One region of the Streptomyces sp. NPDC006339 genome, then DNA from elsewhere that is predicted to be linked to it. Evidence: riboswitches for the same ligand, from Rfam matches in the RefSeq annotation. Region 1 holds a riboswitch; each other region holds the start of a gene.

Region 1 (3,263 bases):
GAGATCCCCCACGAGACGGCCAACCCGGCCCGCCGGGCCGCCAAGCAGCTCTCCAAGGAGCTGTTCCCGGCCTCCGCCCGGATGTCCCGGCCCCGCCAGGGCACCGAGGAGACCGTCGGCGCGATCGACGCCGCCGCCGTCCGCGGCTTCTTCGACGCCCACGTCCGGCCGGCCGCGGCCACCGCCGTGGTCGTCGGCGACCTCACCGGCGTCGACCTGGACAAGGTGCTTGACGAGACGCTCGGCGCCTGGACCGGCGCTCCGGCCGCGCCCCGCCCCATGCCGCCCATCACGGCCGACGACACCGGCCGGGTCGTCATCGTGGACCGCCCCGGCGCCGTCCAGACGCAACTGCTCATCGGCCGCGTCGGCGCCGACCGCCATGACCGCGTCTGGCCGGCCCAGGTGCTCGGCACGTACTGCCTCGGCGGCACCCTCACCTCCCGCCTGGACCGCGTCCTGCGCGAGGAGAAGGGATACACGTACGGCGTGCGGGCCTTCGGCCAGGTGCTGCGGTCCGACGGCAAGGGCAACGGCGCCTCGATGCTCGCCATCAGCGGCTCGGTCGACACGCCCAACACCGGCCCGGCGCTCGAGGACCTCTGGAAGGTGCTGCGCACCCTCGCCGCCGAGGGTCTGACCGACGCCGAGCGGGACGTGGCGGTGCAGAACCTGGTGGGCGTCGCCCCGCTCAAGTACGAGACGGCCGCCTCCGTCGCGGGCACGCTCGCCGACCAGGTCGAGCAGCACCTCCCGGACGACTACCAGGCCCGGTTGTACGCGCGGCTGGCCGAGACGGGCACCGTCGAGGCGACCGCGGCCGTGGTCAACGCCTTCCCGGTGGACCGGCTCGTGACCGTGCTCGTCGGTGACGCGTCGAAGATCGCGGAGCCGGTGCGGGCGCTCGGCATCGGTGAAGTGACCGTCGTCACCGGCTGATTGAGCCGACGTCACGGACGACGAAGGACCCCGGCGACCTGGTTCGCCGGGGTCCTGTCGTATGTCCGTATTGTCGTCAAGGATGCCTGAATGCCCTGTGGCATGTCTTACAAACACCCGAGTCTGTTTGCCGATCGACTGAAGATCGGCCTAGCGTCGACCCGGCTGTCCGGCCGTTGCACCACGCCGCATCCGCGGCAACGGACAGTCATCGCCGAGTCCCCGTAAGGCGCGAGCCTGGGGAGCCGGGGACCCGCACGCAGTCCCTGGGGTGAATCGGACGCCTTCGCTCCGCGCGGAGGGGCCCGTAGGAGACCTTCCTGCTCCGAACCCGTCAGCTAACCCGGTAGGCGAGAGGGAAGGAAAGGATCAGCCACTACATGGCGTTCACCCGTGCCACCGGGAAGCATCGTGGTCCGAGCCGCATGGCGCGCCGCAACGCCGGCCTCGTCGGCGTGGCGACCCTCGCCACCACCGGCGTCATCGGCACCCTCGCCTCCCCGGCGTTCGCCGCCGACACGGAGGAACCCTCTCCCGAGGACACCGGCCTCACCCAGGTGATCACCGAGGAGTCCCTCGCCGAGCGGGTCGACGCCCAGGCCGCTGCGCAGGAGAAGGAAGCCTACGAGGCCGCCGCCCGCGCCAAGGCCGCCGCCGAGGCGAAGCGCAAGGCCGAGGCCCGCGCCAAGGAGGTCCGCGCCGCCAAGGAGCGCGCCGCCCGCGAGGCCGAGCGCAAGCGCCTGAACTCCTTCCAGCTCCCCGTCGCCGGCACGTACGTGTCCACCGGCTACAAGACCGGTGGCTCGCTCTGGTCCTCCGGCAGCCACTCCGGCATCGACTTCCACGCCTCCTACGGCAGCAAGGTCGTCTCCGTCGGCTCCGGCACCGTCGTCGAGGCCGGCTGGGGCGGCGCGTACGGCAACAACATCGTCATCCGGATGCACGACGGCACGTACACCCAGTACGGCCACCTCTCCGCGATCAGCGTCTACGTCGGCCAGAAGGTCACCCCCGGCGAGCAGATCGGCATCTCCGGCTCCTCCGGCAACTCCACCGGCCCGCACCTCCACTTCGAGGCGCGCACCAGCGCCGAGTACGGCTCGGACATCAACCCCCTCTCCTACCTCCGCGCCCGCGGCGTCGACGTCTGACCCGACGGACCCCGCTCACGCGACGGGAAAAGGCCCCGGCTCCTGCGAGCCGGGGCCTTTTCGTTCCCCGAATTGCCGGGCGGCATCGGAAATTCCGGCGTCCTGCAATAGAGTCGCCGGACAAGCGCCGCTCGAATGGGGTTTCGCGCGGATCACAGGGGAGGTCGGACATGCGCATTCCCGCGCACTCGGTATGCACGGCGATCCGGGACGACATCGTCTCCGGGGTGTTCGAGCGGGGCGCCCGGCTGACGGAGGAGCAGCTCGCCCGCCGCTACGGGGTCTCCCGGGTCCCGGTCCGCGAGGCCCTGCGCACGCTGGAGTCCGAGGGCTTCGTCGTCACCCGCCGCCACGCCGGCGCCCAGGTCGCCGAGCCCACCGAGCAGGAGGCGGCCGATCTGCTCGAGATGCGGTCGCTGCTGGAACCGCTGGGCGCCGCCCGGGCCGCCCAGCGGCGCACCGACGCCCACCTCAAGGTGCTGCGCGGCCTGGTCAGGCTGGGCCAGGAGCGGGCCAGGCGGGGCCGGGGCGAGGACCTGGCCGCGCTCGGCGGCTGGTTCCACGAGACCCTGGCGCAGGCATCCGGGAGCCCGCAGCTCACGGCGCTGCTCACCCAACTGCGGCACAAGATCGCCTGGATGTACGTGGTCGAGCCGGCCGATCGGCCCGTGGAGGCGTGGGCCGAGCGCGGGGCGATCGTCGACGCCGTGGCGCGCGGGGACGCCGAACGGGCCCGGGCCCTGACCGCGCTGCACGTGGAGCACGCGCTGCCGCTGCACCGGCTGAAACGGCCGGAGCGGGCGCCTGTGAGGGTTTCGCAACATGTCGTCAACATCGCGGGCCGGCGGAATTAACACGGGCGCCGTATATAAAGGGTGGGGGAATTCCGGGGCGCTGTTCATGCTGCCCGAATTCCGGTGCCCGCCGAATTCCGCGCACAAAAGAAGCCGGGCCCGACGGAATTCCGTCGGGCCCGGCTTCTTGTCGAACCGTCGTCGGGGAGGAGACGGGTCAGACGGTCTCGGGGAGCTCCTCGAGACCCTCGGCGACCAGCTTCGCCAGGCGGTCGAGCGCGGCCTCGGCGCCGTCGGCGTCCGAGGCGAGCACGATCTCCTCGCCGCCCTGGGCACCCAGGCCGAGCACCGCGAGCATGGACGCGGCGTTGACCGGGTT
Region 2 (3,263 bases), on a different contig from region 1:
CACGGGAGCACATCATTCCCCTCCGGGTGTGACCTACGCGACCGTAAGGAGGGGTTGACGCAGGGTGACATATGCCACCGATAAAGATTGTCCCAAGCCGGAATACGCCAGGGGCCCGGCACGTGGTGTGCCGGGCCCTGGCGGACGTCGTGTCGGACGTGGTGTCGAACGGGGCGTCAGATGCCCACGCCGTGCTGGCGGAGGTAGGCCAGCGGGTCGATGTCGGAGCCGTAGCCCGGACCGGTGCGGATCTCGAAGTGCAGGTGCGGGCCGGAGGAGTTGCCGGTCGAGCCGGAGAGGCCGATCTGCTGGCCGCCGCTCACGGACTGGCCGGCGGAGACGGACAGCGAGGAGAGGTGGGCGTACTGCGAGTAGGTGCCGTCGGCGTGCCGGATGACGACCTCGTTGCCGTAGGCGCCGCTCCAGCCGGCGGAGTGGACGGTGCCGGCGCCGACGGCGCGGACGGTGGTGCCGGAGGAGGCGATGAAGTCGACGCCGGTGTGGTAGCCGGAGGACCACATCGAGCCGGAGGCGCGGTACGGGGTGGAGACGCCGCCGCCGACGGGGGCGACCCAGCCGGAGGAGGACGAGGAGGCCGACGACGAAGAGGAGGACGAGGAGGCCGACGTGGACGCCGAGGCGGAGGAGCCCGTGTCCGAGGAGCGCTCGCTGGCGCGCGAGGCGCGCTGCTGGTCGCCGGAGGACTTCGCCGCGCTCTTGGGCTTGGGCGCGGCCTTGGCGGGAGCCTTGGGCGCGGCGGCCGGGGCCTTGGCGGTGGACTTGGCGCCGAGGGTCAGCTCCATGCCGGGAAGGATGAGCGAGGGGTCGTCGCCGACCACCTGGCGGTTGTCGCGGTAGAGCTTCTGCCAGCCGCCGGCGAGGCGGTGCTCGGCGGCGATCTTGGACAGGTAGTCGCCGCGCACGACGGTGTACGTCGTGGGGGCGGCCTTCTTGCCTGCGGTCGCCGCGGCCGGGGCCTGGGCGGGGGTCGCGGCGGCGACGGCCTGCTGCGGGGCGGCGGCCGGGGCGGCCTTCTCGGCGGCGTGCGCGCCGGTCGCGCCGATGAGCGGGAGGGCCACGACGGCGCCTCCGGCGCCGGCGGCCACGAACCCGCGGGTGATCGGGTTGGCCTTGGGACGGCGGTGCTTACCCTTGGCGGGCATGGCGAATTCCTCTCCGTCGCCTGCGAGGTGAGCTGTCGGGTTCGGACTGGAGATGTCCGGCCGCGTGGTCGCGCGGCTTCACCCCGAGCCGTCCTTCGTCGAGGGATCGGCGTTGTACCTGGGTCCCCCGCTCCTGCCTTCTACGGGTGGGTGCGGATTCCGGGCGGTGGCAGGATTCGGCGGTCCGTCCGGATTGAGCGCGACGCTAGACGAGGGGGGTCGGCGGGAACAAGCCACCGTTTTCGCCAGGCCCGTGATTCCCCGAAATCCGCCCGGAATTCCGGTCACCCTCCGTCGATGACGGGCCCTCGATTTCCCTTTCCAGAAGGGAATTTGGAAAAGACGATCAGCAACGGTCCGTCACCTCTATGACGCTGCTCACGCCCGGTTCCTCATCTCCCCTGCAATCAGGGCGCGTTATATCTAAACCCTCAATTCGGACAGAACACCCATTCCTGCCCGAGGGGGTGCGCAGGGGGTTCCTGACCTGGATGATTGCCCCGGGAACCGATCTCGAGACCAGGAGCAACCGTGACGCAAGCGACGACCGAGCCCGAGCTCACCGGCGTACGCAACTTCCGCGATGTGGGCGGACTGCCGACCGTGGACGGCCGGACCGTGCGCCCCGGACGGCTCTTCCGCAGCGGCCACCTGGCGCACGCCACCGCCGAGGACGCCGCCTTCCTCGCCGGCCTGGGCCTGCACACGGTCTTCGACTTCCGCAACGAGGCCGACCGGCGCGTGGAGGGGCCGGACGTCGAGCTCCCGGGCGTGCGGAACGTGAACATACCCCTGAGCGACCCGGCCGACGGCAAGGAGTTCTGGGCGCTCGTCCGCTCCGGCGACCTGGCGCAGTTGCGCGAACTGCTCGGCGACGGCAAGGCCGCGGCCCGGATGTCCGCTTCGTACCGGAAGATGATGGTCGAGCGGACCGCCGAGCACAGCCGGATCCTGCACGAGATGGCCTCGGACAGCGTGCCCGCGCTGATGCACTGCGCCGCGGGCAAGGACCGGGCCGGGCTGTCGATCGCGGTCTCGCTGCTGGCCGTCGGCGTCGAGCGCGACGCGATCGAGGAGGACTACCTCAAGTCGAACGCGCCGCACCGCCGCTACAAGGTGCAGCGCAGCTCCACCGCCCCGGACGGCATGTCGCCGGAGGTGATGGAGCTGCTGAGCCCGCTGTTCGACGCGCGGGCGGAGTATCTGCGGGCCGCCTTCGAGACGATCGACGCGACCTGGGGATCGGTGGACGCCTACCTGACCGAGGGGCTGCGGCTCACCCCGGAGACCCGGGAGCTGCTCCGCGAGCGGCTGCTCGACGGGTCGTGAGCGCGGCTACTGGTTCTGGCCGCCCAGCATGAAGAGCAGATAGAGGAAGCCGGCGAAGAGGTGCCCCGCCACCAGATAGGCGAAGAGGCGGAGCACCAGCCCCTTGGGGAACTTTCCGGCGCCGCGCTCCTCGCCGGTGACCGGTACGGACTTCTCGGGCATAGCGGTACCTTTCGGGGTGTCAGCGGCGGTGCGGAGTGCCGTCGCCGAGGCACAGCTCGGCGGCGGGGCTCTGCATCAGGGTGTGGACGAACAGCAGCTCGGCCCCCGCTCGGGTGGCGGCGCCGATCCGGTGCGGGGTGAGCGAGTCGAAGTGCGCGCTGTCCCCGGGGTCGAGGACGTGGACCGCCTCGCCGAGCGCGAGCCGCACCCGGCCCTCCAGGACGTGGATCCACTCCTCGCCGGGATGGACCCGCACGAGGTCCGCGCGGGTGGCGTGGGGCACGTGCACGCGCAGGCACTGCATCGCGCGTCCGGCGCCGCCGGCCTGGCGGTAGACCCAGCCGTCGGCCTCGACCGGTTCGGAGCGCCCGCCGCGGACGACCGGATCGCGCTCGGGCGGGGCCTCGCCCAGCAGCTCGGACACCGTCGTACCGTAGATACGGGCCAGGGCGAGCAGCATCGGCAGCGAGGGCTGCCGGTTCCCCGTCTCCAGGCGGGACAGGTGGGCCGGCGAGAGACCGGCCCGCCGGGCGGCGGCCTCCAGGGTCAGCCCGCGGCGGCGGCGCAGCTCCCGCAGCCTCGGGGCGACGTCGGGCAGCGCGTCGGGGG
Region 3 (3,263 bases), on a different contig from region 1:
GGCGCGAGCAGCGGTGCGGCGCGGGCGGGGCCTCTCCGGTGGCCGCCGCGCCCGTCCGGCCCCGGGTCCGGCCTCCGGTCGGGCCGCCGACGCGTCCTCCTCCGGGGGCCGTGGGGCCTCGTCCGGTGTGCCCTCCGGCTCCGGCTCCTCCTCCGGTGCGGTGCGCGCAGGGTCCGGCGGTCCGTCGCCCGGCCCGTACCGCGGCGCCCGGCGTTTTCTGCGCGCGCTCCCTCCGCTGGTGATCGTGGGCGGGATCGTCTTCGACGCGTCGACCCCGCCCCAGTACACGGCGGCGCCGATGTTCTCGGCGGCGCCGCTGATCGCGGCCCCCTTCTTCTCCACACTCACGACGCTGCTCACGGGCATCGCCGCCGTCCTCGCCAGCGTCGGTCTGCACGTCTACAACGGGACGGTGGCGGAGATCCCCTCCCTGACCGAGAGTCTGACGGTCGCCACGGTCTCGGGCCTCGCGGTGCTGATCAGCCGGGTGGTGCGGCGCAGCGGCGAGCGGCTGGCCTCGGCGCGGGTGATCGCGGAGACGGCGCAGAAGGCGGTGCTGCCCACGCCCGCCGAGCGGATCGGGGGGCTGCAGATCGCCGCCCGGTACGAGGCGGCGCAGGCGGACGCGTTCATCGGCGGCGACCTGTTCGCGGTGCAGGACACCCCGCACGGGGTGCGGCTGGTGGTCGGCGACGTGCGGGGGAAGGGGCTCGACGCGGTGGAGGCCGTGGCCGTGGTGATCGGTGCCTTCCGCGAGGCGGCCGAGCAGGAGGCGACCCTCGAAGGGGTGGCGGCGCGGCTCGAGCGGGCGCTGGCCCGGGAGGGCACCCGGCGCGACGGTCTCGACGCGTTCGAGGGGTTCACCACGGCGGTGCTCGCGGAGATCCCGGGCGGTGACCGGGTGGTGCGGGTGGTCAACCGGGGCCATCCCGAGCCGCTGCTGCTGCGGGCGGACGGGGGTGTGGAGGTGCTGCGGCCCAGCGAGGCCGCGCTGCCGCTGGGGATGGGGGAACTGGCGGTGTGGCCGGACCGGGCCGACGAGTCGCCGTATCCGCCGGGTGCGACGCTGCTGTTCTACACGGACGGCCTGTCGGAGGCGCGGGACGCGGCGGGGGTCTTCTACGACCCGGGGGAGCGGCTCGCGGGGTGGATCTTCCCGGGGCCCGAGGAGCTGCTCGACGCGGTGGTGGCGGATGTGCGGCGGCACACGGGCGGGGGCACCACGGACGACATGGCGCTGCTCGCGGTGAGCCGTCCGGCGGTGGGGCAGCCGGAGCGGCGGCGGACGATGCCGGTGGTGCCGCCGGCCGACCGGGCGGTGGGTCCGCGCCGTGACGCGGGTGGTGACGCGGGTGGTGACGGGGCGCGGTGACAGGGCGCGGTACCAGGGCGTGGTGACAGGGCGTGGTGACGAGGTGTCGCTCCGATAACAATTGACGTAACGTCAGATACGGGGTTTGGTCCTGACGCCGTTCTGAAGGGAGGTCAACTCGGGCTTTTCCCTACCAATTCAGCTAATGATCAAGCGGAACGGCTTGGAATCGGGAGGCCACGTCTATTAACGTTCGATAACGCAGCGCGGTCGTCCCAGCCGTCGCAAGAGACGGCACCGTGCGCACGCGCCGAATCCCGTAAGGGAACCGGGGAACCACCACTTGGGGTGAATCGGGCCCCACCGCACTCGTGCGGCACCGCCCGTAGGAGACCTTCCTGCTCCGAACCCGTCAGCTAACCCGGTAGGCGAGAAGGAAGGAAAGGAGAGCGCCTCCGTGGCCTCCAACACCCCTGCTCCGCATACCCCCTTCGATTACTTCGACACCTCGGGGGCGTCGAGCGCCGCCGGCGCGGACGGGGAGGAGTGGAACCCCACCGAGGACTCCCTGCGGGACCGGGGCCGTGCCGGCGGGCGCCACCGGGTCGTCAAGCAGCGCTCCAACTTCGCCCGCTCCTCCACCGTGCTCGGCGTCGGCGTCATCGCCGCGGTCGGCGCCGGCGGTCTGGCCACCGCCCAGGAGAGGCCGCCGGTCTCCATAGCGCTGCCGGACGTCGACCTGCCCGACGCCTCCGAACTGCCCGGCATCGGCGAGCTGATCGGCGCGGACGGCAAGGGGGCCGAGGGGGCCGAGGGGGCCGAGGGCTCGGGAGGGTCCGGGGGTTCCGACGTCGTCGCGGCCGGGCACCAGGCCCAGCCGCTCACCGCCTTCACGCTCGCCGGCACCGACCAGGCTTCCGGCACCGAGGCGTCCGAGGCCCGGACGCAGACCGACGCGGGCGAGGCGCTGCGCGCCCGCATCCTCCAGCAGGCCGAGCAGCAGCAGGCCGCCGCGGACGCCGCCGAGAAGGCGGCCGCGGAGAAGGCCGCCGCGGAGAAGGCGGCGGCCGAGGCCGAGACCCAGGCGAAGGCCGCGGAGCAGGCGGCCGCCGAGGCGAAGAAGAAGGCCGAGGAGGAGGCCGCGGCGAAGGCCGAGGCCGAGCGCCTGGCCAAGCTCGCCGCCAGCTACGCCCTGCCGACCTCCTCGTACACGCTCACCTCGACCTACGGCGAGTCCGGCTCCATGTGGTCCTCCGGCTACCACACCGGCCTGGACTTCGCGGCCCCCACCGGCACCCCAGTCAAGGCCGTCCACAGCGGCACCGTGAAGTCGGCGGGATGGTCCGGCTCGTACGGCTACCGGGTCGTCCTGGAGCTCCAGGACGGCACCGAGATCTGGTACGCGCACCTGTCGTCGATGACGGTGAGCGCGGGTCAGTCGGTCGGCACCGGCGAGACCATCGGCCGCGTCGGCGCCACCGGCAACGTCACCGGGCCCCACCTCCACCTGGAGGTCCACACCCCGTCCGGCGACGGCATCGACCCGGCGGCCTGGCTCCGCTCCAAGGGCCTGACCGTCTAGTCCGGCCTGGCCGGAATACGCCCGGCGACCTCGGGGGTTGACCGACTCATGACCACTCTTCGCCGGCTGGGCACGTCCGATCTCCACGTCTTCCCGCTCGCCCTCGGGGGCAACGTCTTCGGCTGGAGCGCCGATGAGGCGCAGTCCTTCGCCGTCCTCGACGCCTACGCCGCCGCGGGCGGCAACTTCGTCGACACCGCCGACGTCTACTCCGCGTGGGCCGAGGGCAACGAGGGCGGCGAGTCGGAGACCGTCATCGGCCGCTGGCTCGCCTCGCGCGGCAACCGCTCCGACGTCCTCGTCGCCACCAAGGTCGGCGCCCACCCCCAGTACAAGGGGCTGAGCGCCACGACCGTCAAGGCGGCTGCC

What was found. Region 1 has a riboswitch for cyclic di-AMP ahead of ABZ135_RS03530 (M23 family metallopeptidase). Riboswitches for the same ligand answer to the same signal wherever they lie in the genome.
Region 2: another riboswitch for cyclic di-AMP. It lies ahead of ABZ135_RS06425 (LysM peptidoglycan-binding domain-containing M23 family metallopeptidase); the one in region 1 lies ahead of ABZ135_RS03530 (M23 family metallopeptidase).
Region 3: another riboswitch for cyclic di-AMP. It lies ahead of ABZ135_RS34445 (M23 family metallopeptidase); the one in region 1 lies ahead of ABZ135_RS03530 (M23 family metallopeptidase).

The regions. Positions count from the first base shown of each region.
Region 1 covers NZ_JBEXQW010000003.1:158,460-161,722, reverse strand. The annotation lists gene ABZ135_RS03535 (pitrilysin family protein) at 1-939, shown strand, start outside; cyclic di-AMP (ydaO/yuaA leader) riboswitch at 1,142-1,307, shown strand; gene ABZ135_RS03530 (M23 family metallopeptidase) at 1,320-2,090, shown strand; gene ABZ135_RS03525 (GntR family transcriptional regulator) at 2,261-2,944, shown strand; gene ABZ135_RS03520 (HPr family phosphocarrier protein) at 3,102-3,263, opposite strand, start outside.
Region 2 covers NZ_JBEXQW010000006.1:49,196-52,458, forward strand. The annotation lists gene ABZ135_RS06425 (LysM peptidoglycan-binding domain-containing M23 family metallopeptidase) at 177-1,163, opposite strand; cyclic di-AMP (ydaO/yuaA leader) riboswitch at 1,168-1,339, opposite strand; gene ABZ135_RS06430 (tyrosine-protein phosphatase) at 1,695-2,492, shown strand; gene ABZ135_RS06435 (DUF6126 family protein) at 2,499-2,654, opposite strand; gene ABZ135_RS06440 (XRE family transcriptional regulator) at 2,674-3,263, opposite strand, start outside.
Region 3 covers NZ_JBEXQW010000064.1:18,257-21,519, forward strand. The annotation lists gene ABZ135_RS34440 (PP2C family protein-serine/threonine phosphatase) at 161-1,372, shown strand; cyclic di-AMP (ydaO/yuaA leader) riboswitch at 1,611-1,758, shown strand; gene ABZ135_RS34445 (M23 family metallopeptidase) at 1,770-2,894, shown strand; gene ABZ135_RS34450 (aldo/keto reductase) at 2,943-3,263, shown strand, end outside.